Regions from separate parts of the Pseudaeromonas sharmana genome, predicted to be linked through region 2. Evidence: predicted binding sites of a transcription regulator. Region 2 holds the regulator's gene; each other region holds the start of a gene.
What was found. The regulator sigma-54, encoded in region 2, starts transcription at its own class of promoters, with help from an activator protein. The targets are predictions, from matches to a motif close to TGGCACNGTTTTNGCTT.
Positions count from the first base shown of each region.

Region 1: a site for sigma-54 is predicted at 5,996-6,012, ahead of glnA (glutamate--ammonia ligase). Genes of this name have one in related genera too.
Region 3: a site for sigma-54 is predicted at 5,282-5,298, ahead of ACFOSS_RS10720 (CmpA/NrtA family ABC transporter substrate-binding protein). Genes of this name have one in related genera too.
Region 4: a site for sigma-54 is predicted at 2,685-2,701, ahead of ACFOSS_RS13355 (FimV/HubP family polar landmark protein). Genes of this name have one in related genera too.

Region 1 covers NZ_JBHSAF010000007.1:92,915-100,708, reverse strand. The annotation lists gene ACFOSS_RS08140 (outer membrane lipoprotein) at 1-106, shown strand, start outside; gene add (adenosine deaminase) at 196-1,200, opposite strand; gene glnG (nitrogen regulation protein NR(I)) at 1,310-2,722, opposite strand; gene glnL (nitrogen regulation protein NR(II)) at 2,732-3,784, opposite strand; gene ACFOSS_RS08120 (DUF4124 domain-containing protein) at 3,860-4,432, opposite strand; gene glnA (glutamate--ammonia ligase) at 4,526-5,935, opposite strand; gene typA (translational GTPase TypA) at 6,275-7,794, shown strand, end outside.
Region 2 covers NZ_JBHSAF010000012.1:13,985-21,778, forward strand. The annotation lists gene lptC (LPS export ABC transporter periplasmic protein LptC) at 1-386, shown strand, start outside; gene lptA (lipopolysaccharide transport periplasmic protein LptA) at 358-894, shown strand; gene lptB (LPS export ABC transporter ATP-binding protein) at 894-1,619, shown strand; gene ACFOSS_RS09685 (RNA polymerase factor sigma-54) at 1,666-3,144, shown strand; gene hpf (ribosome hibernation promoting factor) at 3,167-3,454, shown strand; gene ptsN (PTS IIA-like nitrogen regulatory protein PtsN) at 3,463-3,909, shown strand; gene rapZ (RNase adapter RapZ) at 3,917-4,783, shown strand; gene ACFOSS_RS09705 (HPr family phosphocarrier protein) at 4,770-5,045, shown strand; gene rpoH (RNA polymerase sigma factor RpoH) at 5,089-5,940, opposite strand; gene ftsX (permease-like cell division protein FtsX) at 6,217-7,170, opposite strand; gene ftsE (cell division ATP-binding protein FtsE) at 7,160-7,794, opposite strand, start outside.
Region 3 covers NZ_JBHSAF010000014.1:195,525-203,318, reverse strand. The annotation lists gene nirB (nitrite reductase large subunit NirB) at 1-1,814, opposite strand, end outside; gene ACFOSS_RS10730 (ABC transporter ATP-binding protein) at 1,870-2,700, opposite strand; gene ACFOSS_RS10725 (ABC transporter permease) at 2,728-3,711, opposite strand; gene ACFOSS_RS10720 (CmpA/NrtA family ABC transporter substrate-binding protein) at 3,762-5,126, opposite strand; gene ACFOSS_RS10715 (nitrate reductase) at 5,708-7,794, shown strand, end outside.
Region 4 covers NZ_JBHSAF010000014.1:799,694-807,487, reverse strand. The annotation lists gene ACFOSS_RS13370 (LysR substrate-binding domain-containing protein) at 1-348, shown strand, start outside; gene ACFOSS_RS13365 (4-phosphoerythronate dehydrogenase) at 407-1,525, shown strand; gene ACFOSS_RS13360 (aspartate-semialdehyde dehydrogenase) at 1,557-2,567, shown strand; gene ACFOSS_RS13355 (FimV/HubP family polar landmark protein) at 2,783-5,242, shown strand; gene truA (tRNA pseudouridine(38-40) synthase TruA) at 5,344-6,156, shown strand; gene accD (acetyl-CoA carboxylase, carboxyltransferase subunit beta) at 6,271-7,128, shown strand; gene folC (bifunctional tetrahydrofolate synthase/dihydrofolate synthase) at 7,137-7,794, shown strand, end outside.

The DNA.
Region 1 (7,794 bases), on a different contig from region 2:
CGACAGCATTGTTGTTGTGCAAAAAGCCGATCCCAAGTTGGTTGCGGGCAAGCGGGTGCGCATTGTCCAGTCTCAAGGCAAGACCAATGTCGGGCTGGTGGACTGATCATCCGGCGCGCAAACGGTGTGAAGAACAAGGGCGCCCATTGCGGCGCCCTTGTTGCCTTCTGTGGTCGGCTTGTTGTTCTCTGCGGTTCAGCTCGATTGACCGACCTTATCACACAAGGCGCGTTTACTTGCGTCGTCCAGAAACGCCAGTGTTAGTGCATTCTGCTGCAGCTGCTGTATCTGTGCCGTGGTGAGGCCTGCGGCAGGGGCGGCGACATGATATTCGTGGGCAAGTTCAATGCCTTCAACTGCAGGATCATCGGTATTGAGGCATGCCAGGATGCCATGCTCGAGAAAGTGTCGTACCGGATGCTGACGGTAACTGGGTACAGTACTGGTCTGAATATTTGACGTCAGACAGGTCTCAATGCCTATCCCTTGTTCTGCCAGGTAGTTCATCAACACCGGGTCTTCGATGGCCTTGACGCCATGTCCAATGCGCTCGGCGCCCAAGCGGCGGATCGCGTGCCAGATGCTGTTTGCTCCTGCGGCCTCTCCGGCATGGACTGTAATGCGCAAGCCGGCATCGCGGACTCGGCTGAAATGTGCTTCAAACAGTGGTCCGGGGAACCCCAGTTCATCACCCGCCAAATCGAGGGCAACGAACTGGTCGGCATGAGCGAGGCAGGCATCAAGCTCCCGGTGGCATGCCTCTTGTCCAAAGGTCCGGCTCATAATGCCAATGAGATTGGCCTGACGGTTGAAGTCCCGGCAACCCGCCTGCACACCATCAATGACCGCTTCCACGACGGCAGAAGGATCCAGACCATGGGTCATGGCCATATAGCCGGGGCTGAAACGCAATTCAGCATAATCGATGCCGGCCAGTTGCAGGTCTTCGATGTTCTCGTAGGCGACACGCCGGCAGGCGTCATAATCGGCCAGCACCTTGACGCCCCAATCGAGCTTGTTCAGGAAGGCCACCAGGCTGGGTTCATTTTCCACGATTCTGACGTGTGGAATCAGCTCTGCCAGTGACGAGGCGGGTAACACCAGGTTGTGCTGCCGCCCCAAATCGAGAATGGTTTGCGGACGGATGTTGCCATCAAGATGGCGGTGCAGATCTATCAGGGGAAAACGGGCATCGAACATATCGGTCTATCCTGTGGCTATCGATATGGTATCGATTTTAACGTCAGGATAAGCGGACGTCGCCCGCTGCCGCAGCGTTATTTTACATAACGGCGACAGCAAGCGTTTTTCACATGTCGAGTTCCTTGAGCTTTCTCGTCAGCGTGTTACGTCCCCAGCCGAGCAGTCTGGCGGCTTCCTGCTTGTGGCCATGGGTATGTTGCAACGCGGTGTTGAGCATGATGCGTTCAAACTCCGGTAGCGCTTCACCCAGAATATCCACTTCACCTCTGGCGAGCTTCTGCGCGACCCAGTGTTGCAGCTGATCCTGCCAGCGCATCGAGACTTGCTCGCGCGTGACGGGGCGCTCCTCCGCAGGATGTAACAACTCCGGAGGCAAGTCGGAAACCAGCACCTCCTGACTTGATGCCATGACGGTTAGCCAGCGGCAGACGTTTTCCAGTTGGCGCACGTTACCCGGCCAGGGCAGTCGACTGATGTAGGATTCGGTATCCTGATGCAACATCTTGGCTTCAACGTTCAGCTCTTTGGCTGCGCGCACCAGGAAGTGACTGGCCAAGCGGGGGATATCCTCGCGCCGTTCACGCAATGACGGTATATGAATACGGATGACATTCAAGCGATGAAATAAATCTTCGCGGAAATCACCATCTGCTACTCGTCGTTCAAGATCCTGGTGTGTTGCGGCAATAATCCGGACATCCACCTGAACCGGTTGATGTCCACCGACACGGTAAAACTGACCATCGGCCAGTACCCGCAGCAGACGGGTTTGGACATCCAGTGGCATGTCTCCGATTTCATCGAGAAACAGGGTTCCACCATTGGCCTGTTCAAAGCGGCCGTGACGGACATTGTTGGCACCGGTAAAGGCGCCCTTTTCATGTCCGAACAACTCCGATTCGATCAATTCTTTCGGAATGGCCGCCATGTTCAAGGCGATAAACGGTTTCGCGGCACGTGGGCTGTGCTTGTGCAACGCATGTGCGACCAGTTCCTTACCGGTACCGGATTGACCATTGATCAGTACTGAAATGGAGGAACGAGACAGGCGGCCAATGGCACGGAAGACCTCTTGCATGGCCGGCGCTTCGCCAATGATCTCAGGAGCATTGGCAATCGCTTGGAGCTTATTGCGCCGCTTATTTCGTTGTTCGCGCAGATGGCTATCTGCACGACGCACTAATGCAACTGCCTCATCGATATCAAAGGGTTTGGGCAGGTATTCGAAGGCACCACTTTGATAGGCATTGACGGCACTATCGAGGTCGGAGTGAGCAGTCATGATGATGACCGGCATATCCGGTTGTTTTTCCTGAATCAGCTGCAGCAGGGACAAGCCGTCGATACCGGGCATGCGGATATCCGATACGATGACATCCGGAACATCCAAATCGAGCTGATCTAGCAGACTTTCCCCATCTTCGAAGCTCTGGCATTCGAAGCCTTCCGAGCTGAGTGCCTTTTCCAGAACCCAGCGAATTGAGCTGTCGTCATCGACAATCCAGACTTTGGCAGCCATGTTTATCCCTTACTTACGAAGCGGTAAATAGATACTGAACTCGGTATGTCCCGGCCAGCTGACGCACTCAATGCGTCCCTTATGTTGATCGATCAGGTTCTGTGCAATCGACAGGCCAAGTCCTGTCCCTCCTTCTTTCCCGGTGACCATGGGATAGAAAAGGGTGTCCCGAATGTTTTCCGGAATGCCCGGGCCGTTATCGATAATCTTGATCTCGGCCGCCAGACGGTAACGTTTTCCATGAATGGTAATTTGAAACACGGTACGGGTTTTTAATCTGATGACCCCTTCACCGCCCATGGCTTCGACTGCATTGCGGACAATGTTCAAAAACGCCTGCTGTAATTGATCCGGCTCCATTTCGAAGTCGGGGATGCTGGGATCGTAATCCCGCTCGATTCGAATGCCGGGAGGGAGTTCGAGTTCTACGAGGCGGCGGACCTGTTCCATCACAGAATGAACGTTGTGAACCTGGTGGCGTCCTGGCCGCTGTGGTCCAAGCAGCCTATCGACCAGATTCCTCAGCCGATCGGCCTGAGCGATGATGATGCCGGTGTACTCTTTCAGCTGTGCATCCGGCAGAGCCTTTTCCAGTAGCTGAGCCGCGCCACGCAAACCACCCAATGGGTTCTTGATTTCGTGTGCTAACCCGCGGACCAGATCCCGGGCTGCCAGCTGTTGGGCATGTTGTTGCAGTTCTTGGCTGATGCGCTTTTGTTGATCAATTTTACGCAGCTCCATCAGAATCAGATGCGGGGCTTCTTCATTGATGGTAACCACACTGACATCCACCAGTTTGGGATCCCCATCGACGACTAGAGTGACTTCGCTGTCGGTGAAACCCTGTCCCTGACGAGGTTCAGTGCGCAGTCGGTCCAGATCCAGCGATGTGTACTCAACGACCTGGTCGAGTGATTGTTGTAGCAAACGGCGAGCACTGATCCCAAGAAGCTGTTCGGCTGCCGGATTGACGTAGCGAACTGTCAACGTGCTATCCAGCAGGATGACCGCGGTCAGCAGATTGTCGAGCAATGTTCCCTGCAGTTCCGGTCGGGTGTTCACGACGACTCTCCCTATATTGGTGCCTTGCACCTATATTGTGCATCATTTTCCCCGAACCGGTGCAATCCAATCTGGCTAATTCATCCCTGCTTTGGGCTTAGCCTGATGATTAGGTTGCGTTAATACCGATACCCGGAACAGGTAGAAGGTGGTTTCTTTGGTTGATGCAAGGATCTTGCCGTTTTCATCAAGTAGCTTGATAACAATCTGGTGCATTCCTCTGTCGACGTTTTCCAGATCTCCAGCTAGCTGATTCGGGACGCGCAGCACAGCTGCACCATCGAGCAGCACCTGTAATTGGAACGGTTGCGTCATTGGCGGACTAATCGCGACCGAGAAGTGTACCTTGCCACTGTTCTCGCGGAGCGTTTCACTTTCCAGCGGTGTTTGCAGCGTGATGTCGTATGGTGGTTGTGCCTGGGGTTCCTGTGCAGCGGTAGCCATGTCGCTGTCGCTGCTTGTGATTGTCGTTACCGGCGTACTGCTGGGCGCGGGTGGATTGACTTCAATCGTTTCTGATGCTGAGCCGGCGGCAATTTGATCAGAAAAATGCACGACGCCATTACTGTCAACCCAACGATGCACCGTCTGAGTCGATAGTGCGGGCTGGAGTGAGCACGATAAAATGAGTAACCAGAACAAGCGCATAACAATACCCTTCTGAATCCGGTGGTGGAAATTCATCTTAACGAAATTCGAAAAAAAAACCCGCCATATGGCGGGTTTTTATCAACTCTGTGATTAGACAGAGTAGTACAGTTCGTATTCAACCGGGTGCGGAGTCATGCGAACACGATCCACATCGATTTGCTTCAGTTCCAGGTAAGATTCGATGAAGTCGTCGGTGAAGACGCCGCCACGAGTCAGGAACTCACGGTCAGCATTCAACGCAGACAGTGCTTCGTCCAGAGAACCTGCAACTGTCGGGATCAGAGCTTCTTCTTCTGGCGGCAGATCATACAGGTTCTTATCCATGGCATCGCCTGGATGGATCTTGTTGATGATACCGTCCAGACCGGCCATCAGCTGAGCAGCGAAAGCCAGATACGGGTTGGCAGCCGGATCCGGGAAGCGAACTTCGATACGACGCGCCTTCGGGCTCGGTACTACCGGGATACGGATGGAAGCAGAACGGTTACGGGCAGAGTAAGCCAGCATTACCGGCGCTTCGTAACCCGGAACCAGACGCTTGTAAGAGTTGGTAGTCGGGTTGGAGAAGGCGTTGATGGCCTTGGCGTGTTTGATGATACCACCGATGTAGAACAGGGCAGTTTCAGACAGACCACCGTACAGGTCGCCAGCAAACAGGTTGACGCCGTTCTTGGCCAGAGACTGGTGGCAGTGCATGCCAGAACCGTTGTCACCGAACATCGGCTTCGGCATGAAGGTTACCGTCTTGCCATAAGCGTGAGCGACGTTGTGGATGACGTACTTCTGAACTTGAACTTCGTCAGCCTTCTTGGTCATGGTGTTGAAACGGGTAGCGATTTCGTTCTGACCGGCAGTCGCTACTTCGTGGTGGTGAGCTTCAACAACTTGGCCCATCTCTTCCAGGATCAGACACATGGCTGAACGCAGGTCTTGAGAGGAGTCAACCGGAGCAACCGGGAAGTAACCACCCTTAACGCCAGGACGGTGACCCTTGTTACCACCTTCGTATTCGGTAGCAGAGTTCCAGGCCGCTTCTTCTGCGTCAACCTTGAAGAAAGAACCGCCCATGGTGTTGCCGAAACGGACATCATCAAAAATGAAGAATTCTGGTTCCGGTCCGAACAGGACAGTGTCGGCAATGCCACTGGACTTCAGGAAGTCTTCGGCACGCTTGGCAATAGAACGCGGGTCGCGATCGTAGCCAGTCATGGTTGCCGGTTCCAGGATGTCGCAACGGATGATCAGAGTTGCTTCTTCGGTGAACGGATCCATCAGAGCAGTAGAGGCATCCGGCATCAGAACCATGTCTGATTCGTTGATACCCTTCCAGCCGGCGATGGAGGAACCATCGAACATCTTGCCATCTTCGAAGAAATCTTCGCCGATTTGGTGAGACGGCACTGAAACGTGCTGTTCTTTGCCCTTGGTATCAGTGAAGCGCAGATCGACAAACTTCACTTCCTGTTCTTTGATCAGAGCCAGAACATTTGCTGCTGACATGCTAAATAACCTCCGGTGTCGTGGAAAACTGAACTATCGGCAGAAACCTTGCTGACACTTAAGCCAGATCTGTGCCAACAAATAAAATCCCTTAACTAACAAGTAGTAATTGCCGTTATGGAGCAGCCACGCCAAGAGGGTGCACCAAAATGGAATATAAGCGCACCAAAATGGAGCTCCAAAATGATGCGTGGCGGTGGTGCTGTTACTACTAGGAGAGAATCATACTGTGATCTGGCCTGCCTTGCCTTATTAAAATTGCTTCAATTCTGCTAGGAAGATCACAAGCGCACGAGTAAAATGATTGCCCGATTTTTCCCCACTTGTTTAGAGGCGAGGATGTTAGAAAAGCTCCGCAATATTGCCATTATTGCGCACGTTGACCATGGCAAGACCACACTGGTAGATAAGCTGCTGCAGCAGTCAGGCACCCTGGACCGTACCAGTGAAGGTCAGGAACGGATCATGGACTCCAACGATTTGGAACGGGAGCGCGGCATCACCATCCTCGCTAAAAATACCGCCATCCGTTGGAATGACTACCGTATCAATATCGTGGATACCCCCGGCCACGCCGACTTCGGTGGTGAAGTCGAACGCGTCATGTCGATGGTGGACTGCGTACTGTTGCTGGTGGATGCCGTTGATGGTCCTATGCCACAGACTCGTTTTGTGACCCAAAAGGCATTTGCCCAGGGGTTGCGTCCGATCGTGGTCGTCAACAAGGTTGACCGTCCCGGTGCCCGTCCGGATTGGGTTATCGATCAGGTGTTCGACCTGTTCGACAATCTGGGTGCCACCGATGAACAACTGGATTTCCCGATTGTGTATGCCTCTGCGCTGCAAGGCTATGCCACTCTGGATCTGGCTAACCCGTCTGACAACATGGATCCGCTGTTCCAAGCTATCATCGACTTCGTTGAGCCGCCGAAGGCAGATCCGGAAGGTGAGTTCCAGATGCAAATCTCCCAGCTCGATTACTCCTCCTATGTTGGGGTTATCGGGATTGGACGCATCACGCGTGGCAAGGTCAAACCGAACATGCAGGTGACTGTAGTGGGTGCCGATGGCAAGACCCGGACCGGGAAAATCGGTCAGGTCATGGGCTATCTTGGCCTGCAACGCACCGAAACCAGCGAGGCGCAAGCCGGTGACATCATTGCGATTACCGGTCTGGGCGAACTGAAGATTTCCGATACCATCTGCTCTAACACGGCCGTTGAGGCTTTGCCTCCGCTGTCTGTCGACGAGCCGACTGTGACCATGACTTTCCAGGTCAACACCTCACCGTTTGCCGGCAAGGAAGGCAAGTACGTCACGTCGCGCAACATTCTTGACCGTTTGCAGAATGAACTGGTGCATAACGTCGCCCTGCGTGTTGAACCGACAGAAGACCCGGACAAGTTCCGCGTTTCTGGCCGTGGTGAATTGCATCTCGGTATCCTGATCGAAAACATGCGTCGTGAAGGTTTTGAGCTGGCGGTGTCTCGTCCTGAAGTCATTATTCGCGAAGAGAATGGCATCAAGCTGGAACCGATGGAAAACCTGACCGTCGACATTGAAGATCAGCACCAGGGCTCCGTAATGGAGAAGCTGGGCGAGCGAAAGGCTGATTTGCGCAATATGGTTCCAGATGGAAAGGGCCGTGTGCGTCTTGACTATGTAATTCCGGCGCGGGGCCTGATCGGTTTCCAGACGGAGTTCATGACCATGACGTCTGGTACCGGCCTGCTGTATCACACCTTTGAGTCCTATGGCGAGTATAAGGGTGGTAGCATTGGCCAACGTCAAAATGGCGTTCTGATCGCCAATGCGACTGGCAAGGCGCTGGGCTTCGCGTTGTTCAACCTGCAAGAGCG
Region 2 (7,794 bases):
AGACACTGCTCACCGATAAGGCCGAACATTATAATCAGTTGAACAGCACAGAACTTACCCGCCCCAGAATCATCACCAAAAATAGGCAGGGGGGTGATCAATGGCAACTCACGGGTGATAAAGGGGTGTTGAATGACAATGACAGCGCCCTGTTGCGCAATCATGTTGAGCTCAGGTACCTCGGCGAAAATCCGATAGTGCAACAGATGACAACCGATTATCTGGAGATGGACTTTGCCAAACAGCAAGTCCGAACCAACCTCAGCGTCGAGATTACCGGCCCCGGATTCACAAACAGGGGCACAGGACTGCTTGCTGAGCTACAAGCCGAAAAATATCAATTACTGAGTAACAGCCATGCGCGCTATTTCAATCCATCACGTTAATCTGCTGTTAGCCCTGAGCCTGCTCACCACGTCCATCGAGGCCAAGCAATCGGACTATCAACAACCCATTCAGGTTGACTCACAACGTCAGCTGGCAGAGCTGGGGAGTGACAAGGTTTCCTTCCTCGACGATGTCGTCATCACTCAAGGCAGCATCCGCATCACCGCCAGTAAAGTCGAAGTCATTCGTCACGGTCAAAAAGGTGCCGAAGAGATGATCGCCTATGGCTCACCCGCCACCTTCTACCAGATCCTCGACAATGGCAAACCTGTCGAAGCTCAGGCCAAGCAACTTAGCTACAAACTGAAAGAAAAACTGGTCATTCTCAGTGGTAAGGCGCACCTGAAGCAGGAAGATAGCCAAGTCTCTGGTGACACCATCCGTTATGACATCCAGAAGCAGCAGATGGCAGCGGAGAGTAGTGGCAAGGGGTCGCGCGTCAAGACCATCTTCCTGCCTGACCAGATTCAGGAACAGGTCAACGATCAAAAGAAGGGGCAACAGTAATGTCATGCCTGAAGGCCGTCAGCCTGAAAAAAAGCTATAAGAGCAGAACCGTTGTCACCAATGTCAGCCTGCAGGTTGAAACGGGCCAAATTGTCGGCCTGCTCGGACCAAATGGTGCGGGTAAAACAACCTCGTTTTATATGATCGTCGGCCTGGTTCCGCAGGACGGTGGCGTGGTGACAATAGATGACCTGGATCTGACGCCGCTGCCGATGCATGAGCGCGCGCGCAGCGGTATCGGTTACCTTCCGCAAGAAGCCTCCATATTCCGGCGCCTCAGCGTCGAGCAGAATCTGATGGGCGTGCTCGAACTGCGACCCGATCTGTCCAAGGAAGAGCGCCGAGACAAAATGGAGTCCTTGCTCGAAGAATTTCATATTACCCATATCCGACAGAGCCTTGGCATGAGTCTCTCCGGTGGGGAGCGGCGCCGAGTGGAAATCGCTAGAGCTTTAGCTGCAGACCCTAGATTTATCCTGCTAGATGAACCTTTTGCTGGTGTTGATCCCATCTCGGTTATTGATATCAAACGTATCATCGAACATTTACGTGATCGTGGCCTTGGGGTATTAATTACCGATCATAACGTCCGAGAAACCTTGGATGTCTGCGAAAAAGCCTATATCGTCAGCCATGGTCAACTGATTGCCGAGGGCTCTCCGAAGGAGATACTGCGTAACGAACAGGTCAAGCAGGTTTATCTGGGTGAAGGCTTCACCCTGTGACAATAACGGACGCCAAACGATTAGCCGCAAGGAATAAACAACTCAGATGAAACCGACTCTTCAATTACGCTTGGGACAATCACTGGCCATGACGCCCCAGTTGCAGCAAGCCATTCGCTTGTTGCAACTTTCGACCCTGGAGCTCCAGCAGGAGATCCAGCAGGCGTTGGATGCCAATCCCCTGCTGGAAATGGAAGAGGGTGATGGTCTCGATGCGCTGCCATCAGAGCGCGAGAGTGACGCGTCAGAACAGCACGATGAATCTATTGATCACGATGAAAGTCAGCTCAGTACCAGCGAGGCGCTGAATCAGGAAAACATGCCTGAAGAGCTACCGATGGATACGACCTGGGATGAGGTCTATACCGCCGGGACACATCAATCCAGCGGCCTACCCGTTAACGACGATGAACCCGTTTATCAGGGCGAAACGACAGAGAGCCTACAAGATTATTTGCTGTGGCAAATGCATTTGACCCCATTCAGTGAACTGGATGCGGCTATCGCGCTGGCGATCATTGATGCAATCGATGAGTCTGGCTACCTGACAGTCAGCCTCGATGACATCCGCGAATCCGTGCATAACGATGACGTTGAAGTCGAGCTGGATGAGGTCGAAGCTGTCCTTAAACGCGTCCAGCATTTTGACCCTATCGGCGTCGCGGCGCGTTCGGTCCAGGAGTGCCTGCTCATCCAGTTAGGACAGTACCCGCATAGCACCCCATGGCTGAAGGAAGCCAAGCAGATACTACAGGAACACATGGACCTGCTGGGCAACCGAGATTACCGCAATTTGGCGCGCAAAATGCAGCTCAAAGAAGCCGATCTGAAAGAGGCACTGGATCTGATTCAGCAACTGGATCCCCGCCCCGGAAATAGCGTGCTGCAGGCAGAATCATCCTATGTGATCCCCGATGTCGCCGTTAGCAAAAAGCAGGGCCGCTGGATAGTGGAGCTTAATCCAGATGCCATGCCGAAAATTCGCATCAACGAAACCTATGCCGCCATGGCCCGCCATGCCCGGAACAGCAGCGATAGCCAATTTATTCGTTCTCACCTCCAAGAAGCAAAGTGGTTCATCAAGAGCCTGGAGAGTCGGAACGAGACCTTATTGAAAGTCGCCAACTGCATCGTCCAGCACCAGCAAGATTTTTTCGAATATGGTGAAGAAGCCATGAAACCCATGGTTCTTAACGATGTAGCCGAAGCAGTAGAGATGCATGAATCGACGATTTCACGGGTGACCACACAAAAATTCATGCATACCCCTCGCGGAATCTTCGAATTGAAGTACTTTTTCTCCAGTCACGTCAATACTGATAATGGAGGGGAGTGTTCTTCGACGGCGATTCGAGCGCTCATCAAGAAGCTAGTCGCAGCGGAGAACCCGGCAAAGCCGTTAAGCGATAGCAAGATCGCGGATTTGCTGACCGAGCAAGGTATCATGGTTGCCAGAAGAACCATTGCCAAATACCGTGAGTCTTTATCCATTCCCCCGTCAAGCCAACGTAAACGCCTGCTGTAGGGCAAACAATAAGGAAGACGTTATGCAAATCAATCTGTCCGGTCATCACATCGAAATTACTGAGCCGCTGCGTGATTTCGTGAACAGCAAGTTTTCAAAACTGGAGCGCCATTTCGAACAGATTAACAATGTCCAGGTCATCCTCACGGTTGAAAAGCTCAACCAGATTGCCGAAGCCAAATTGAATGTCAACGGCGGTGAAATTTTTGCCAACTCTCAGCACGAAGACATGTATGCCGCGATTGATACGCTGATTGACAAGCTGGATCGGCAGATCATTAAGCACAAAGAAAAACTAAACAGTAAGTAACCCTAATAATGTTAATTCAGGATTTCCTCAGCAGGGACTGCACCAAAAGTGCAGTCCCTTGTTCCAGCAAAAAACGCGCCATCGAGATGATCAGCGAACTGGCAGCTCAAAGGCTTGGCCTTGACGCGCAAGACCTCTTCGAGCGACTGCTTGCCCGCGAAAGAATGGGTAGTACCGGCATTGGCGGCGCAATCGCAATTCCCCATGGCCGCATTCCGGATGGCCACCCACTGACAGGGGTTTTTTTGACATTGGAAGAACCGATTGCGTTTGATGCCATAGACAACCAGCCAATCGACATCCTGTTTGCCCTCTTGGTGCCAGAGAGCGAATGCAAAACTCATCTCAAGACCCTGTCACTGATCGCAACCCGTTTGCATGATCGCGCTTTTTGTCGTCAGCTCCGTCAGGCTGAAAACGACGAGGCGCTCTATCAACTGATAACAGCTCCATGAGGCGAGCATGAAACTGATAGTGGTCAGTGGCCGTTCTGGCTCGGGAAAAACGGTCGCGCTGCGCGTGCTTGAGGATCTTGGCTATTACTGTGTCGATAACCTTCCGGTTTCTCTATTGCCTCAGTTGGTCGATGTTGCACGTCATCAGCACAGTGAACTCGCAGTCAGCATCGATGTGCGTAATCTGCCTGCTGAGAGTTCGGAGCTGGAAGAGTTGCTCACCCGTATCCGCGAGAGCAGCGACCTCGAATTTTCCAGTATTTTCACCGATGCAGATAACGCCACGCTGATCCGTCGCTATGGTGAAAGCCGGCGACTGCACCCGCTGTCACGCCAACACCTTTCACTCGATCAAGCCATACAGCAAGAAACGCACATGCTGGCGCCGTTGTCATCAACAGCGGATTTACGCATCGATACCACGTCATTGAGCATTCATGAGCTCAGTGAACAAATTTGTGAACGGGTATTGGGCCGCAAAGAGAAAGAGCTGGTGCTGGTTTTCGAGTCATTTGGGTACAAGCACGGGACCCCTAAGGATGCAGACTTCGTTTTTGACGCCCGCTTTCTGCCAAATCCGCACTGGATCGCGGCACTTCGCCCACTGACAGGCCTGGACAGTCCAGTCCAGCACTACCTGCGCAATCAGCCAGATGTCATGCTCTATTGCCAGCATATTGAAACCCTGCTCAACCACTGGCTTCCCAATCTGGAGCGCAATAACCGTAGCTATTTGACGGTGGCCATTGGCTGTACCGGGGGCCAACACAGATCCGTTTTTATCACCGAACAGCTAGCTGCCAGTTTTCGCAATCGCAACAAGACAGTACAAGTCCGCCATAAAACGCTGGAGAAACAACATGCCGCGCATTGAAAAGCAGTTGTTGATCGTAAATAAGCTGGGCCTGCATGCTCGCGCGGCTATCAAGCTAGTGCAACTGACGGCTAGCTATCAGGCCACCGTCATGGTTAGTAACGGCGAGAAAGAGGCCAGTGCTGATAGTGTCATGGGACTATTGATGCTTGAGGCGGCACAAGGACAAGCGATTACAGTCATTTGCGAAGGCAGTGACGCCAATGCGTTAATGAGCGCAGTTGAACAACTGGTAGCAGACCGTTTTGATGAGTCTGAATAGTCGTTATCCAGTAATAAAAAAACCGCCGTTGGCGGTTTTTTTATCAGGCTTCGAGCGCATCTTTCAGTCGTTTCAGTGCATTCTTTTCCAGCTGCCGAATCCGTTCCGCTGACACGGCATAGTGATCGGCAAGCTCTTGCAGCGTCGCCTTCTCATCATCCAACCAACGCCGACGCACTATATGCTGGCTACGCTCATCCAGCGTCTTTAACGCATGGGCGAGCTTATGCTCGGCATAGTGTTCCCAATCATCACTCTCCAGCGCAGCGGCGACATCAGATGACTTATCCTCAAGATAATGCACGGGAGCAAAAGCGGTCTCCTGATCATCGTCGTCATAGCCATCAAACGCGACATCCTGACCACTCATGCGGGCTTCCATCTCCAGTACTTCTTGTGGAGAGACACCTAAATCAGCAGCGACAGTCTGCACTTCATCATGGCTAAACCAGCCAAGACGACTCTTCGCCTTACGCAGGTTGAAAAACAATTTACGTTGGGCTTTGGTGGTGGCCACTTTGACCATACGCCAGTTACGCAACACATACTCATGGATTTCGGATTTGATCCAGTGCACCGCAAACGAGACCAGTCGAACCCCAACACTCGGGTCGAAACGTTTCACGGCTTTCATCAAACCGATCGTGCCTTCCTGAATAAGATCGGCTTGCGGCAAGCCATACCCGGCATAGCTGCGTGCGATATGCACCACAAACCGCAAATGAGACATGACTAGCATGCGCGCAGCTTCAAGATCTCCCTCTTGCTGCAGTCGCTCCGCTAGCGCGCGCTCTTCCTCGGCAGTCAGCATCGGGATGCTGTTTACGGCCTGGATATAACCCTCCAGGCTGCCTTGGGGAACGAGAACCATGGATTGCTGAATAGCCGTTGTCATCATAACCCTCTTCGTCTGTTTCAGCGGCACACGTCATAGCTAAAACCAGGATCCGCCGTCTGGATCCACTTATATACATAAAAAAGGGGGAACCTTGCAAGTACCCCCGTCAAAAGACATGTCACTGTTGTTCAGTCAGTCCGACATGCGACCGGAGGCAAGCAATCTGCTCCTAGTCTAACCCTCACCCATGAGACTGACACAACTCGAAAAAAGTTCCGCATTCATCTGAAAAAAGTGTGCGGCGCATCATTTATGTCGATTATGCCGACCACATTATCCGGGCTCGATCTCGCTGATATGACGGTATACCGAAAACCACGCGGCCAGTATCCCTAACCCCATGCTGGCGAGCAGCAGAGCTCCACCCTCGACGGCAGACAGACCCATCAGCCGGAAATGGCTATCATAGAGTGCGGCCAGGATGGTTACCTGGTGCTCGCTCCACAGAATCAGCACTTCACAGAGCCACCAGGCCAGCATGCCGCCCATCAACCCGTACCAAAGCCCGAGGTACAGATAGGGTCTATAAATAAAACGATTGGTCGCCCCGACCAGCTTCATGACCTCAATTTCTGCCCGTCGGCTGAAAATATTCAAACGCAATGTGTTCGCAATCGTGAGCACCAGCCCAAAGATCAACAACACCGCCATCCCCTGAACTGAATGACGAATCAGATTGATAATACCCTGCAACCGTTCCAGCCATTGCAAATCCAGCTTGGCCTGTTCGATGACAGCATCAGTCGCGTACCTTGTTGACAGGGCTCGCGTCGCCTGTGGCGTCCGAAAATGGCTATCTGGCGTGATTTCAATTACCGCCGGTAACGGATTTTCACTCAGAGAGCGCATAGCGTCCGAAAAACCTGACAGCGAAGCAAATTCCTGCAACGCCTCGTCTGGTGAAATATAACGAACCCGCTCCACCTCTGGATCCTGCTTGATGTTGTCCACCAAGGCTAGCGCTTGAGCCTCCGCCGTCCCTTTTTTCAAATACAGGGTAATTTGAGTTCCAGACTGCCACTGCTGGCTGACCGACTCTGCGTTTTTAAGAATGACATAGAATACGGATGGCACAGCCAGGCTGATGGCGATTACGGCAATCGTCATCAATGAAGTCAGCGGTGCAAACCAAATTCCGGCAATAGCCGTTTTGGCCTCTTGTAGATGATGATACAAAAACAACGACAGTTGACGGGACATCCCGCCGGAATGACGTTTACGCCTCATGCTCCCCTCCGGCAGGCATATCAGCCAACAAGCGCCCACCCTTGAGCGTCAGAACACGGCAGCCACTGTCACGAATTAACGATTGATCGTGGGAAGCGATCAACACAGTGACACCGACATCATTGAACTCAGCGAAAAGACGCATAATGTCAGCGGCCAGCTCGGCATCCAGATTGCCCGTCGGTTCATCCGCCAGTAACAATGGCGGCGTGTTTACGATGGCCCGCGCGATCCCTACCCGCTGCTGCTCACCACCGGACAGCATCATAGGCAGATACCCCACCTTGTCATGCAAACCGACTTTATCCAGCGCGGCTGACACTCGCTTTTGTATTTCAGCAGGTGTAAAACCGTCAATGATCAATGGCAAGGCCACGTTGTCATACACCGTCTTATCCATCAACAAGCGATGATCCTGGAAAATCATGCCAATCTGACGCCTGATATAAGGGATATCTCGGCGAGCAATCCTGGTCACATCGTGGCCGTGGAAGGCAATCCGACCATCGCTTGGACGCTCCATGACACCAATCAGTTTGAGCAGTGTACTCTTGCCGGCCCCCGAGTGCCCGCTGAGGAAGGCCATTTCGCCCTTAGCCAAATGGAAACTGACCTTCTGCAAGG
Region 3 (7,794 bases), on a different contig from region 2:
ACGCGGGCGCCGAACAGATCGATGCGCTGGCCACCGGTGATCTTGGTGTAGAGGTTGTATTTCTTGCCGATGGCGCCGATGGCGATGAGGCCATCCGGGGTGATTTCGCCGCCCGGGATGCGCGGGACCACGGAATAAGTGCCATCTTTTTGCAAGTTGCCGAGGAAGGCATCGTTGGTGTCCTGCAGCGGCCGATGCGGCTTGTCGAGCACATGTTCGTTCCACAGCGAGGCGAGGATAGAGCCGACCAGCGGCTTGCAGATGTCACAGCCTAGGCCCTTGCCATGCTTCGCCATCACGGCACTGAAACTCTTCAGCTCACCCACACGGATCAGGTGAAACAGCTCCTGTCGGGTAAAGGCAACGTGCTCGCAGACATGGTTGTTGGCCTCCATGCCGAGCTCGAGCAAGGTCTGATCGACCACCTGCTTGACCAGGTTGGCACAGCCACCGCAACCGGTCCCGGCCTTGGTGCAGCTCTTGACCTCCGCGAGCGTGTGGTTGCCGGCCTTGACCGCCGCGACGATGTCGCCCTTGGTGACGTTGTGGCAGGAGCAGATGGTGGCGCTGTCCGGCAGCGTCAGTTGCGGTGTTGCGCTGCTCTGTTCGCCCATGATCAGCGCCAGCGGCTGTTCGCCAAGCTCGACGCCGTTGAGGTAGTACTGCAGCAGGGTGTCATATTCGCTGTTATCCCCCACCAGGATGGCGCCCAGCAGCCGCTTGCCGCTCGCATCGACCACCAGCTTCTTGTAGACCCCGACCTTGCGATCTAGCGTCAACACCTCCTGAGCCCCGGCCGTCGCGCCGTGGGAATCGCCGATGGCGCCGACATCGACGCCCATCAACTTGAGTTTGGTGCTCATATCGGCCCCGAGAAACGCACCGCCATTACCGAGCAGTTCAGCGACGACGGCGCGGGCCATCTGGTAGCCGGGAGCAACCAGACCGAAAACCTTGCCTGACCAGAGCGCGCACTCGCCGATGGCCCAGACCGCAGCATCGCTGGTGCGGCAGTGGTCGTCGACGACGATGCCGCCGCGTTCGCCGACCAGCAGACCGGCGGTCCGCGCCAGGCGGTCCTCAGGGCGGATACCGGCCGAAAACAGGATGACGTCGGTTTCGAGGAACTCGCCGCCCTTGAACACCATGCGATGGCGGGCACTCTCGCCATCGACAATGCACTCGGTTGCTGTATTGACATGCACCTGCACGCCCAGGCTTTCAATCTTGTTTTTCAGCAGGTCGCCACCCACCGGATCCAGCTGTACCGGCATCAGACGCGGCGCAAACTCGACAACGTGGGTTTCCAGCCCCAGCAGGCGCAGCGCATTCGCCGCCTCCAGGCCCAACAGACCGCCCCCCACCACCACGCCGGTACGCCCACCGGCACAGGCATCACGGATGGCATCCAGATCCGACAGGGTGCGATAGACATAGCAGCCTGCCCGCTCGTGACCCGGTATCGGCGGCACAAACGGGTATGAGCCGGTCGCCAGCACCAGACGGTCGTAAGAATAGGTTTCACCGTGACAGGTCTGTAGCCGGCGTTCTGCCAGATCCAGCACCTCGACGGCACTGGAGAGCAGCAGGCGAATGCCTTGCGCGGCATACCACTGCGGATCGGCCAGTTGCAGATCCCGTGGCGCCTTGCCGCCGAACACCTCGGACAGGTGCACCCGATCGTAGGCACTGTCCGGCTCGGCCCCAAATACAGTGACTTCAAACTGATCCAGGCCACCGGCCAGCACCAGCTGTTCGATGAAATGGTGACCGACCATACCATTGCCAATCACCAGTAATTGTTGCTTGCTCATGTTTGCACTCCCTTGGCTGGAATCGCTCCCGCCTCGACTCTCAATGGCGGCTGATTCAGGCCACGGCGGCCCGTGACTCAGCCTTGGGCTTTTTTAGTGGTGTCACCTTGCTGTGCTTCTCATAGAGGAAACTCAGCACACACTGCCGCAGCTTGTGGTATTCGGGATCATCGGCCAGCGCTACCCGGTTGCGCGGTCGCGGCAGCGTGATGTCGAGAATTTCACCGACCGAGGCGGCCGGTCCATTGGTCATCATGACGATGCGATCCGACAACAACACGGCCTCATCAACATCATGGGTGATCATGATGACGGTGTTGTTCAGCTCGGCCTGGATCTCCATCAGGGCATCCTGCAGATGGGCACGGGTCAACGCATCCAGCGCACCGAATGGCTCATCCATCAACAGCACCTTGGGTGACATCGACAAGGCTCGGGCAATGCCGACACGCTGCTTCATACCACCGGAGATTTCGTGTGGTTTCTTATCCAGCGCATGGTCCATCTGCACCAGCGAGAGGTAATAACGCACTTTCTCGGCGATCTGTGCCTTGCTCGCCCCTTTCATCACCTGGCGCACTGCCAGCTCGACATTCTCGTAAACCGACAGCCAGGGCAGTAGCGCATGGTTTTGAAACACCACGGCGCGCTCAGGCCCCGGGCCTGCCACTTCACGCCCGTCGAGGATAATGCCACCCGACGTCGCCTCGTTGAGACCGGCCACCAGATTGAGCACTGTGCTCTTGCCGCAGCCGGAGTGGCCAATCAGCGAGATGAACTCCCCCTTGGCGATCTTCAGGTTGACGTTGACCAGCGCCTCAAACCAGCCTGTCGGGGTAGCAAAGCGCATACCGACATCACTCAAATCCAGATAGTGTTTGGACATTCTCGTTTCTCCTTGTCAGCCGCGGATTCAACGCAGATCGCTGCGCTTGTCCCAGGACAGTCCCTTCTGCAACGCCAGCATGCCGCGGTCGAGCAGGAAGCCAATCAAACCTATGGTGATCACCGCCACCATGATGCGAGCCAGCGAATCGGCGCTGCCGTTTTGAAACTCATCCCAGACGAATTTGCCCAGCCCCGGGTTCTGCGCCAGCATCTCGGCGGCAATCAGTACCATCCAGGCCACCCCCAGTGACAAGCGCAGGCCGGTGAAGATCATCGGCACGGCCGACGGCAACACGATTTTGCGCACATGGGTCAGCGGCCCCAGTTTCAGTACCCGGCTGACGTTTTGCAGATCCGGATCGATCGTTGCCACGCCGACCGTGGTGTTGATCAGCGTCGGCCACAGGCTGCACAAGCTGACAGTGAACGCCGAGATGACAAAGCTCTTGGCGAAAAAGGGATCCGAGCTGACATACAGCGCACTGACCACCATGGTCACCAGCGGCAACCAGGCCAGGGGGGAGATGGGTTTGAGGATCTGGACCAGCGGGTTAATGGCAGCATACAGGCTGCGATTCAGTCCGAGTACAATGCCAACCGGGATGGCAATCAGTACCGCTACGCCAAAACCGGTCGCCACCGTGATAAGGCTGGTCAGTACTTGGTCGAAAAAGGTGGGCCGTCCGGTATAAGGGCGGATTTTCACCTCGGCATGGGGATCGACCTTGAGTTTTTGCGCATTGCGCGCCTCCTGGCGAGCATAAAAGGCGGTGCGTTTATCACGCTCGCTGACAAATTCCTGATACAGGGCGTGAACCTGCACCGCAGTCGCCGCCGGGCCCGGCAGCGCTCCCAGACTGGTCTGTACCTGGCTGGCCGTGATGTGCCACAGACCGAGGAACAGCAGAATGCCCAGCAGGGGTAACAGTCCGGCACGCCAGGCACCAGCGGCCGGCAGTGTCAGGCCAAAGCGCCCTTTGGGTCGCATCCATTGCATGATGGCTTGCATCGTCTTCTCTCCTTGCAGCGGGGGAGTCGCCTCCCCCGGGTCAGATAACATCAGAGCTTGTCGTCGCCCTTGAGGCCGATGGCAAATTGCTTGAGATAGTCATTCGGCTTGTGGCCGTCGTAGCTCACACCATCGATAAAGTGACTGTCAGCCGGCTTGTAGCCGCTTTCGCTTGCAAAGTCCGGGAAGTCGCTGGCTTTCATCTTGCCTTCGGCAATCAGCTCCTTGGCGGCAATGGCGTAGACGTCCGGGCGGTAGACCTTCTTGGCCATCTCGGCATACCAGCTATCCGGTTTGGCCTCGGCGATCTGGCCCCAGCGGCGCATCTGGGTCATGTACCAGATGGCGTCGGAGTAGTACGGATAGGTCGCGTGGTGGCGGAAGAAGACGTTGAAGTCCGGAGCCGGGCGTTTGTCGCCTTTCTCGTACTCGAAGGTGCCGGTCATCGAGTTGGCGATCACCTTGGCGTCGGCACCGACATAATTTGGTTTGGCGAGGATCTGGACTGCCTGCATGCGATTGGCATTGTTGTTCTGATCCAGCCAGTAGGCGGCACGGATCAGCGCCTTGATCAGGTGAATGTGGGTGTTGGGGTACTTGTCGGCAAACGCCTGGGTAACACCGAATACCTTCTCCGGGTTGTTCTTCCAGATTTGCTCGTCGGTGACCACCGGTACGCCGATGCCCTTGGCAACCGCGGCCTGGTTCCACGGTTCACCGACGCTGTAGCCACTGATGGTACCGGCCTCCAGCGTCGCCGGCATCTGCGGCGGCGGCGTTACGGACAGCAGCACGTCAGCCTGTTGCTGACCGGAGTTATCCCCCTTGGCTGGCGCGTAGTAACCCGGATGGATACCCCCCGCCGCCAGCCAATAGCGCAATTCATAGTTGTGGGTCGACACCGGGAACACCATGCCGAAATTGAAGCTCTTGCCTTGTTCCTTGTAGCCCTTGATAACTGATTGGAGAGCATCAGCCTTGATTGGATGCAACGGCTTGCCATCACTCCCTTTGGCCAGCGAGGGAAGCATCGCCCGCCACACGTCATTTGAGACAGTAATTGCATTTCCATTCAGATCCATGCTGAACGCCGTCACAACCTCGGCCTTGGTACCCACACCCAGCGTGGCGCCAATGGGTTGCCCGGCGAGCATATGGGCACCGTCGAGTTGCCCGTCGATCACCCGATCCAGCAACACCTTCCAGTTCGCCTGGGCTTCGAGGGTGACATAGAGACCTTCATCCTCGAAATACCCCTTCTCGTACGCCACGGCTAACGGTGCCATATCGGTCAGCTTGATGAAGCCGAGCTTGAGCTCTTCTTTCTCCGGTGCCCCCACTTCCGCCCGGGCCTGGGTATTGAAAAACAGGGTAGCCAGCAGGGTGGCCAGTGCAGTCTTGTGGTAATGAGGCATTTTTTCTCTCCCTGAAAAAACAAAAGCGCCCTGCCGATCTGTCGATCAGCAAGGCGCCTTTGCCAAAATTCGCTACTGTCGCTGTGTAGTTACAGCCGTTACTCACGCACTCTGGTCAGCCTCGCCGTTGAGGGTGACCTGCGTCACACAGGACTATTCAGTTTCTGTGCCAACTCTGAAACAGCACTGTTTGGTGGTGTAAAGATGGATTTTTCAGGTGTGTTTGCAATCTGAGCAGTGACTTTCACCCTGCCTGGCGCCCCAACTCAGTGCGGGTGCACCACGCCGAGTGCAATGCACACCCGGCATTGTCCTGCGCTCGGCCCGGCGCGGGATTTACGGCGCTCCTAGTCGTTGCTGTCGTTGTAAATCAGCTAATTAAGCCAGGTTGCCGGTAACGCGGCCACCTCAGCCCTGCGCGTGAAAAGCAGAATTAGCGTCAGCGAACAGATCGGCACGGCTTTTGCCTAGTGACGTTTGATAACTTTCAGATACCACTTTGGATAACGACGTCCACCTCCCCGGCCTGTGCCGAGCGGAGTGGGCGTCTTTTTGTCTGTGCACTTGTGCGGAGCGCAATAATGAGCGAACAGGGCCTTATTCCCATCACTGAGCCACAGGCACAATCCGGTGCCATCAAGACGACCTGCGCCTACTGCGGTGTGGGTTGTGGTATTCAGACCAATGGCCAGCAGCTCACCGGCGACAGTGACCACCCGGCCAATCACGGCGCCCTGTGTATCAAGGGTGCCAGCCTGCTGGAAACCATGGCCTACCCGCAGCGGCTGCTTTATCCGCGCGTCGCCGGCAAACACGCCAGCTGGGACCAGGCCCTCGACCACATAGCCGAGCGTTTTACGCAGATCATCGACGAATCCGGTCCCGAGGCGATTGGCTTTTATGTCTCCGGTCAGCTGATGACCGAGGATTACTATGTCGCCAATAAACTGATGAAAGGTTACTTGGGCGCGGCCAACATCGACACCAACTCACGGTTATGCATGTCCTCGGCGGTCATGGCCCATCAACGCGCATTTGGCGAAGATGTGGTGCCCGCCTGTTATGCCGATCTGGAGCTGTGCAATCTGCTGGTGATCGTCGGCGCCAACACCGCCTGGACGCACCCCATCGTTTTCCGCCGGATCCAGCAGGCACGCAGTCGCAACCCGCAGTTGAAGCTGGTGGTGATCGATCCGCGCAAGACCATGACCGCCGAACAGGCCGACCTGCACCTGCCGCTACGTCCGGGCAGTGATGTGGCACTGTTTAATGGTCTGTGCCGCTATCTGCAGCAGAATAATGGCCTCGATGAGCGCTATATCGCCGACCATGTCAGCGGCTATGCCGAACTGAGCCAGCTGCTGGATAGTGCCGAATATGAACCGGCGGCGGTAGCGGCAACCTGTGGCGTCAATGAACGCGATCTGCGTGCCTTCTACCACTGGTTCTGTCGCGAGCCCAAGAGCGTGACACTGTTCTGCCAGGGGGTGAACCAATCCAATCAGGGCACGGACAAAGGCAACAGCATCATCAACGCCCACTTGCTGACGGGACGCGTCGGCAAGCCAGGCGCTTCGCCGTTTTCCATCACCGGTCAGCCCAATGCCATGGGCGGCCGTGAAGTCGGCGGGCTGGCGACCCAGCTCGCCGCCCACATGGGCTTCAGCGAACAACATTGCGATCGGGTACAACGCTTCTGGCGCTCGCCGACCATAGCGCGCAAGCCTGGCCTCAAGGCGGTGGATCTATTCACGGCAGTGCATGAAAAAAAGATCCGTGCGCTCTGGGTCATCGCCACCAATCCGGCGATTTCGCTGCCCGACTCGGCCCGGGTGCGCGAGGCCCTCGCCAACTGTGAACTGCTGATTGTCTCGGAAATGACACCGAATACCGATACCGCCAAGTTTGCCGACATCTTGCTGCCAGCAGCGGGCTGGGGTGAGCGCGGTGGCACCGTCACCAACTCCGAACGCTGCATCAGTCGGCAGCGAGCGTTCACCGCCCCTCCCGGCGAAGCGCGGCCCGACTGGTGGGCGCTGGCCGAAGTGGGCAAGCGCATGGGTTTTGCCGAAGCCTTCGCCTATCAAGGCCTTAACGACATCTTGCGCGAATTTGCCGCCCTGACCGCCTTCGAGAATCAGGGCGAACGCCAGCTGCACCTTGGCGAGTTAGCCAAGCTCAGTGACGCTGAACTCGATGCCTGGCAGCCGGCACGCTGGCCTCTCAATCCCGCGGTTAGCATCGTCGAACGTGATCGCCGCTTTGGTGATGGCCACTTCTCGACGCCCGATGGCAAGGCGCGACTGATGGCCGTCCAGCCACAGCTGCCACAACTGGATCTGCCCGCACCCGACGCCAGTCCCGGACGCAACTGGTTGCTGAATACCGGACGCTTGCGCGATCAGTGGCATACCATGACCCGTACCGGCCATCTGACACGGCTGATGGAAACGGAACCTTACCCACGCATCAGCGTCAACCACACGACGCTGCTGGCCAGTGGTCTGGAACAGGGACAACTGGTATGGATCGGATCGCGCCGGGATCAAGTGTTGGCACGCCTGGAGCGCGATGACGGCCTGGCCGACGACGAAGCCTTCATGCCGATGCACTGGAGCGATCTGTTCACCGCCCGTGGTGGGGTAAATCGCCTGGTCGCACCGGTGGT
Region 4 (7,794 bases), on a different contig from region 2:
GAGCAGCAACGCTGGTTGCTGCGTGAACCGGGATCCGGCAGTCGCGAACAGTTCCAGCGTTTGCTGGCGAGCCATTTAGCTAACTGGCAACTGGCCTTTGAGTTCAATACGACCGAGTCGATTGTCAACGGCGTCGCCAATGGTCTGGGACTGGGACTGTTGTCACGCATGGCCACCGCGCGTGCCGAGGTCGACGGCCGCCTGCGGGCACTGGATGTGCAGCCGCCGATGTCGCGTCGTTTGAGTTGGGTCACACAGGCCGGGAAATATCACCATCCGGCCCTGGCCAGTTTTATTACCCATTGCCAGCAGTGGCAACCTGATGCACTGCTGGGTGCGCAGCGATAGGCAGCACGGTGAACTCGGTCTAGAATGCGGCATCAGTCGCAAGCCGTATGGATTAAACATGCAGATCGTCATTGATGAGAATATGCCGTTGGTGGAGCAGTTGTTTGCCCCCTTCGGCCAAATCCGGCGCTTGCCGGGCCGGACCATGAGTGCAGAGCAGATCGCCGATGCCGATATTCTGCTGGTGCGATCGGTAACTCGAGTGGATGCCGGCTTGCTGGCGGAGAATCGTCGTCTGCGGTTTGTTGGTACCGCGACAATCGGTACCGACCATATAGATCAGTCGTTGTTGGCCGAGCGTGGCATCGCCTTTGCCAGTGCGCCGGGCTGCAACCGCATCAGTGTGGGGGAATACGTGGTCAGCGCCCTGCTGATCCTGGCTGAGCGTTATCAATTATCCCTCGCGGGTATGACAATCGGCATTATCGGTGCCGGCAACACCGGCAGTGCCGTAGCCGAGCGTGCGGCGGCACTGGGGATGCATGTCTGTCTGTGTGACCCCTTCAAGGCACAACAGGGGGATGGGCGTGATTATGTCGACTATGAGGTGGCATTGGGCTGTGATGTGGTCAGTTTCCATGTGCCACTAACACATGATGGCCTGGCGCCAACCTGGCACCTGCTGGATGCACAGCGGATTGCAGCGCTGCATCCGGAGCAGATACTGATCAACGCCTGTCGCGGTGATGTCTGGGACAATGCCGCGCTGCTCTCCCGGCAACAAGGTGCTGCACCACTGCGACTGGTGATGGATGTCTGGGAGCATGAACCCGAGCTCATGTCCGCCTTGATTCCCCATACCGAACTGGCTACGCCGCACATCGCCGGTTATAGCCTGGAAGGTAAGCTGCGGGGTAGCTATATGCTGTACGAAGCATGGTGCCAGCTCAGCGGCCAGCCAGTCACGGTGCCTTTCTCCGCACTGTTGCCGCCAGCACCGTTGAGCGCGGTGAGTCTGGGGACGTCATGTGCTGATGCCCAGCTCAAGGCGCTGGTCCATCTGGTGTATGATGTGCGCCGTGATGATGCCCGTTTCCGCCGCTTTTATACCGATGCGGCCAGTTTTGACTGGATGCGCAAACACTACCTGGAACGCCGGGAGTGGTCATCTTTGGCTGTAACTGGCCCGGATCTGGCTTTGTTACAGCGTCTGGGATTCAACGTGGTCACACCTTGAGCCATGTTCCATTGTCAATAAGAGGAAAATTATGAACCCGTCGTTTGATATTGCCGTTCTCGGTGTGGATACCCTGGGGGGGGAATTGTTGCTGGAGTTGCTCGAGGAGCGCCAGTTTCCGGTCGGCAAGATCTACGCGCTGGTTGCCAGGGAAGGGGAATTGGAGAGTGTTCGCTTCGCCGGTAGAACTGTGCCGGTCGCCGCTGCCGAGACCTTTGATTGGACGCAGGTCCAGTTAGCGTTTTTCATGGCCGGTAGCGACGCGACTGCCAGCTGGGCGGAAGCGGCGGCGGCCGAAGGCTGCATTGTCATCGACAATAGCCTGCACTATCGGCATGACCATGACGTGCCGCTGGTCATTCCCGAGGTGAATGGTGATGCGTTGGCTGATTATCGTGAGCGCAACATTGTCGCCAGCCCGACCTGCATCGTGACCGAGCTGATGCTGGCGCTGAAGCCGATCCACGATGAGGTCGGGATAGCCCGCATCAATCTCGTCAGTCTGCAATCCGTGGCCGGTTCAGGAAAAGCAGGGGTGCAGGAGTTGGCGGGCCAAACGGCCCAGTTATTGAATGGGCGACCGGTTGAGCCAGCACTCTATCCGGCGCAGATTGCTTTTAATCTCATCCCGCAGATTGATGACCTGACCGAGGACGGCGATACGTTGGAAGAGCGTCGTTTTGAGAGCGAAGTTCGTCGTCTGCTGGGCGACGAGCGTATCGGCATCAATGCCACCTGCGTACGTGTACCGGTTTTCTATGGCCACAGTCAGGTGGTGCATCTGGAGACCCAATACGGCTGTGCGCTGGAGGAGATACGCCAAGCCTTGCTGGCGGCACCGGGTGTGCAATTGGTCGAGGATGAGTTGGTGACACCGATTAGCCACGGTGCTGGCCAAAATGACGTGTTTATCTCGCGCTTGCGTCAGGACAAGACATGCGAGCATGGCTTCAATTTCTGGTTGGTGACAGATAACACCCGCAAGGGCGGTGCGCTCAATTGCCTACAAATTGCGGAACGGCTTATCGAGGAGCAGATGTAAGCTGGCCTCAATCAGCGCTTTGTCTGTGATACGGGCCGCATTCAGCGGCCCGACTTTTCTACAGAAATATCAAACAAATCAAATTTTTCCTACACTTGCCGCTAGATCACACCCGCATGGTAGGGTGCTGGCATGCAAGGGTGGAGTGTTTTATATTGGAGCCGTTTACTCTGCCTGGCTTGCCTCATTGCCCGGTTAATCACGAAGGAACGACTATGGGACTGCACTTTTCCCGTCTGGCTCTGGCGATCGCGCTATCAATTCCGATGAGCGTACCGCTGATGGCGGCGGATCAGCTCGATGAGTTTTATATCGAGATCAAGGGCCCGGATAAGCCCGTCTCGCCACTGATTGCACCGACTGAGTCGGAGGCACCGACCAGCCCGAGCCGACAGGTGACGCCAGCAGCCAAACCGGTCATCAAGCAAACCAAACCGGCACCGCGCCCGACAGTGCGGGCGGGTGAAGTGCGACCATTTGTCTCAGAGACTTCAGCTCAGGCCAATGCCGGCACCTATGGGCCGGTGAAAAGCAGCGATACGCTGTGGTCTATCGCCCAGCAGATCCGCCCCAGCAATCAGGTATCGGTATATCAAACCTTGCTGGCGTTGTATCGCAAGAATCCGAAGGCATTTGCCGGAGGCAGACTAAGCGGTCTGTACCGTGGTAGCTATCTGCAATTGCCTACAGCAGAGCAAATTCGCAGTGAAAGCGAAACTGTGGCTCAGGAGCTGGTTCGAAAAGGTAGCATGACGCTGCCGAAGACGGTTGCACCCAAGGCGACCGTTGCGGCAGCCCCGGCAGCGGAAGAGACCGCTTCGACAACGCAAAAAGTGGTCAAGCTATCACCGCCAGTGGAGGAAAAACCGGTTGTCAAACTGACGCCGGCTAATCCTAAGCTGGTGGACAGTCGTGTCGTGGAGGTGGCAGGAGCGCAGCAAGGCAGTGAAATATCCGCCGCGACGACGACAATGCCAGCCACGTCGGCCGCAGTTATGACCGCGACGGAGCAGGTGGGTAGCGAGGTGACTATCGCAGCCGTTTCGGCCGCAGAATCCACAGCAGCGAGTGCCGCAGTTGTGGTCGCACCGGCAACAGATGTGGTTGCCACCGCTATCGTCGACGAGAAGCTGCAAGCGATGCAGCGCGATTACAAGAACCAGATTGATACCCTGACGCAGGACAACTCTGCTCTCAAAGATCAGCTTGGTCAGATGGAAAAAGAGTTGCAGTCCATCAAGGCGATGCTGGCTAAAAATGAACATTCACAGCTAGAAACGGCGTCTTCTGCGGTGTCTGCGGCCGAGGAGAGTCAGGACGCCAGCGGTACAGAGCCGTCCATGTGGGATGAGTTGACGGCGACACCGCTCAATCTGGCCTTGCTGCTGCTGCTGCCATTCCTGCTGGCGTTGGCATTAATCAGTCTGTGGTTGATGGCTCGCAGCAAGCGCGAGCAAGCTGCGCGTGAATATGATGAGTCAGATAGCGCCGATGGCCTGATGGATGGCAGTGATTCGCACTTTGATCACCTGCTGGCTGCGGACATGGTGACCATGAACAACTTGCCGGACTTGGAACAGCAGGATGAAACGGTTCAACCTCAGCCCGAGATCATTCTGGATGAGGAGAGAGCGCCTCCTACCTTCACCACGGCAAGCAGCTTTACTACCACGGTGGCTGCCTCGACCGCAGATCCTGAATTGTTACCCGAGTTCAGTGCGGCCATGGGCGATGCGGTGGCAGACCACGCAGATGATCTCGATCTATCCATTCCCGCCACCTCTGACAGTTCGTCTAACTGGAATGCAAAACCAGCCGCTGCAGCATTGGATGAGGCTGAGTTTCTCTCCGAGCTGGGTATCGGTGATCTGGATAACCTGCCCGAAGATCGGCCGCTCGTCACCGAGCAGGCCGCACCATTGCAGCCGGAAAAGGTCGTCGAGCAGGATGCATTTGTGCCACGTGAGACGGTTAACCTGTCCAATGATGAGCTGGATGCTTTGTTTGATAGTGTTGATGATTTGACGGCGACGGAGACGGTACAGCTGGATGAGTCGGAACCAGACTCGACGGCTCAGATTGATGACGCGGACACAGTGGTGACGGAAGTTGCCCCGGCGCCGACCATGGTTACCGACAGCGATGATATTGATTCCCTGTTGGCGGCTCATCAGCCGGCGATGGCCGAGGAGGCCGTCGTCAGCCTTGAGGAGCAAGACATCAAAGCTAGCCTGGCACAGTTGGATGAGGCGTTGAACGTCGACTCCGCGGACGAATTGCCACCAGCAGATTGGTACCAGGAAGAGAACGCAACTCCTGCTGCGACGGTCAGTAATGATGATATCGATGCCTTACTCAATGAGCGTTCGGCACAACCGGCATTCCGCGGAATCGATGAGCTGCTGGCTGAAGCCGATGCCTCGGAGAGCAAGGATGAACCCTATGAGGGCTTGTCTCTGGACGTTGGTTTGGATGAGTTCCCGGAAGTATTGCCGGATGCTCAGGGTATCGATGTGGATGTGGAAGGTGAACTGGGTGCCAAACTGGATCTGGCGCGTGCCTACCTGGAAATCGACGACAAGGCCAGCGCCAGCGAATTGTTAAACGAAGTGCTGCATCAGGGGAATAATGAACAGCGCGCCGAGGCTCAGCGCCTGTTGAAACGACTGAGCTGACGTTCGGTACCGATGGACTTCCTGTGCGGTGGCCTTGGCCACCGCTTTTTTTTACAGGGGGATTTCGTATAATCGCCGCCGGTTAAAAGAGGAGTCGCCAGATGCGCATTGCATTGGGAATTGAATATGACGGTAGCCGCTATTATGGTTGGCAACGACAGCGGGAAGTCATCAGTATCCAGGCTAAGCTGGAGGCGGCCTTGTCGACCGTGGCGGCGCATGCGGTGGAGATTCAATGTGCCGGAAGAACGGATGCGGGTGTCCATGCCACAGGGCAGGTTATCCATTTTGATACGTCAGCGTTACGTAAGATGAGCGCCTGGACCCTGGGGGTAAATGCCAATTTACCCGGTGACATAGCAGTACGCTGGGCGTGCGAGGTACCAGAAACCTTCCATGCCCGTTTTTCAGCCACCGCACGTCGCTATCGTTATGTCATTTACAACCATAACTTCAGACCAGCCATCCTGGGGCAGGGGATCAGCCACTATCATGGCGATCTAAACGCCGATGCCATGCACGCTGCTGCACAATGTCTTATTGGCGAGCATGATTTTACCTCATTCCGTGCCGTGCAGTGCCAATCTCATACGCCATGGCGCAATGTGACGCATGTGGCGGTGTTTCGCCAAGGACCCTATATCATCATTGATATTCGGGCGAATGCATTCTTACACCATATGGTACGTAACATTACCGGCACGCTACTCGAGGTCGGTCGAGGGACGCAACCCGAGGCCTGGGTAGAACAGGTGTTGGCAGCCAAGAATCGTGACATGGCGGGGCCAACGGCCAAAGCAGAAGGGCTTTACCTGGTTGACGTGACCTATCCAGAGACGTTTGCCTTGCCCGAGGTACCATTAGGGCCATTATGGTTGCCTTACTCGGAACCGGGTACGACCAGTTTTATGTAAACAACCATGATCATTTGTGATTAAATACCCGGTCATGTGCCTAGGCTGTCCGGTATTGCGGTCTACTCTGCCGGACAGATAGCCCCCCTGAATAGAATGAAATAAAGGTATTTCATGAGCTGGCTTGAGAAAATTCTCCCGAAAAGTGACAACACGCGCCGTCATAACATCCCGGAAGGGGTATGGACCAAGTGCGAAGGTTGTGAGCAGGTTTTGTATCGTGCCGAAGTGGAACGCAACCTCAACGTCTGTCCCAAGTGCAGCCATCATATGCGCATTGGTGCACGGGCTCGTCTGACCCAATTCCTCGACACTGAGCATCGTCTGGAGCTGGCTGGTGAGTTGGAGCCGCAAGACATCCTCAAGTTCAAGGATTCCAAGCGTTACAAGGACCGCCTGAGCGCCGCCCAGAAAGAGACCAACGAAAAAGATGCGCTGATCGTCATCAAGGGCACCGTAAAGGGGGTGCCGGTGGTGGCGTGCGCGTTCGAGTTTTCCTTCATGGGAGGCTCGATGGCCTCTGTTGTCGGTGCGCGTTTTGTGCGCGCAGTCGAGGAGTGCATCAAGGAGCGTCGAGCGCTAATCTGTTTCTCCACCTCAGGTGGCGCGCGGATGCAAGAAGCATTGTTTTCATTGATGCAGATGGCAAAAACCAGTGCGGCGCTGGAACGGCTCAGTAGCGAAGGGCTGCCGTATATCTCTGTACTGACGGATCCGACCATGGGTGGCGTCTCCGCCAGTCTGGCTATGCTCGGGGATGTCAATGTTGGGGAGCCGAAGGCGCTGATTGGCTTTGCCGGGCCGCGTGTTATCGAACAGACGGTGCGCGAAAAGCTGCCCGAAGGGTTCCAGCGCTCCGAGTTCCTGCTGGAGAAAGGGGCTATCGACGTGATCATCGATCGGCGCGACATGCGTGACCGTTTGGCTTCACTCATCGCCAAGATGATGCATCTTGATGTCGTGGAGTCCTGAGAGGCAACATGACAGACGTGAATCCTGTTATGGCAAAAAGCCAGTCATTGTGCGACTGGCTTTCTTATTTAGAGCGGATTCATCCGCAAACCATCGATCTGGGATTGGAGCGTGTCTCAGCCGTTGCCAGACGCTTGGGTGTCGATACCTTGCCGATGCCGGTGATTCTGGTGGCGGGCACCAATGGCAAAGGCACCACCTGCGCTATGCTCGAAAGCATTTACCGGGCAGCCGGTTATCGGGTCGGTGTTTACGCTTCACCGCATCTGGTTCGGTACAACGAGCGGGTCCGTGTTGATGGGGCGGATGCCAGTGATGCGGCACTTTGTGATGCGCTGGCTGCAGTGGAGCAGGCGCGTGATGGGATCTCGTTGACTTTTTTTGAGTTCGGAACCCTGGCTGCGCTGTGGATATTTAGCCGACAGGCCCCGGATGTTGTGATCCTTGAAGTGGGGCTCGGTGGCCGATTGGATGCGACTAACCTCATCTCCGCCGATGTCGCCGTTATTACTTCGATTGCGCTGGATCACTGTGATTGGCTTGGGGATGACCGAGAATCAATTGGTCGAGAAAAGGCGGGTATCTGTCGTGCGGGCAGACCTTTGGTTTGTGGCGAGCCGGATGCGCCGGCGTCGATTGCGGCGGTGGCTGCCAGGGTCGGTGCGA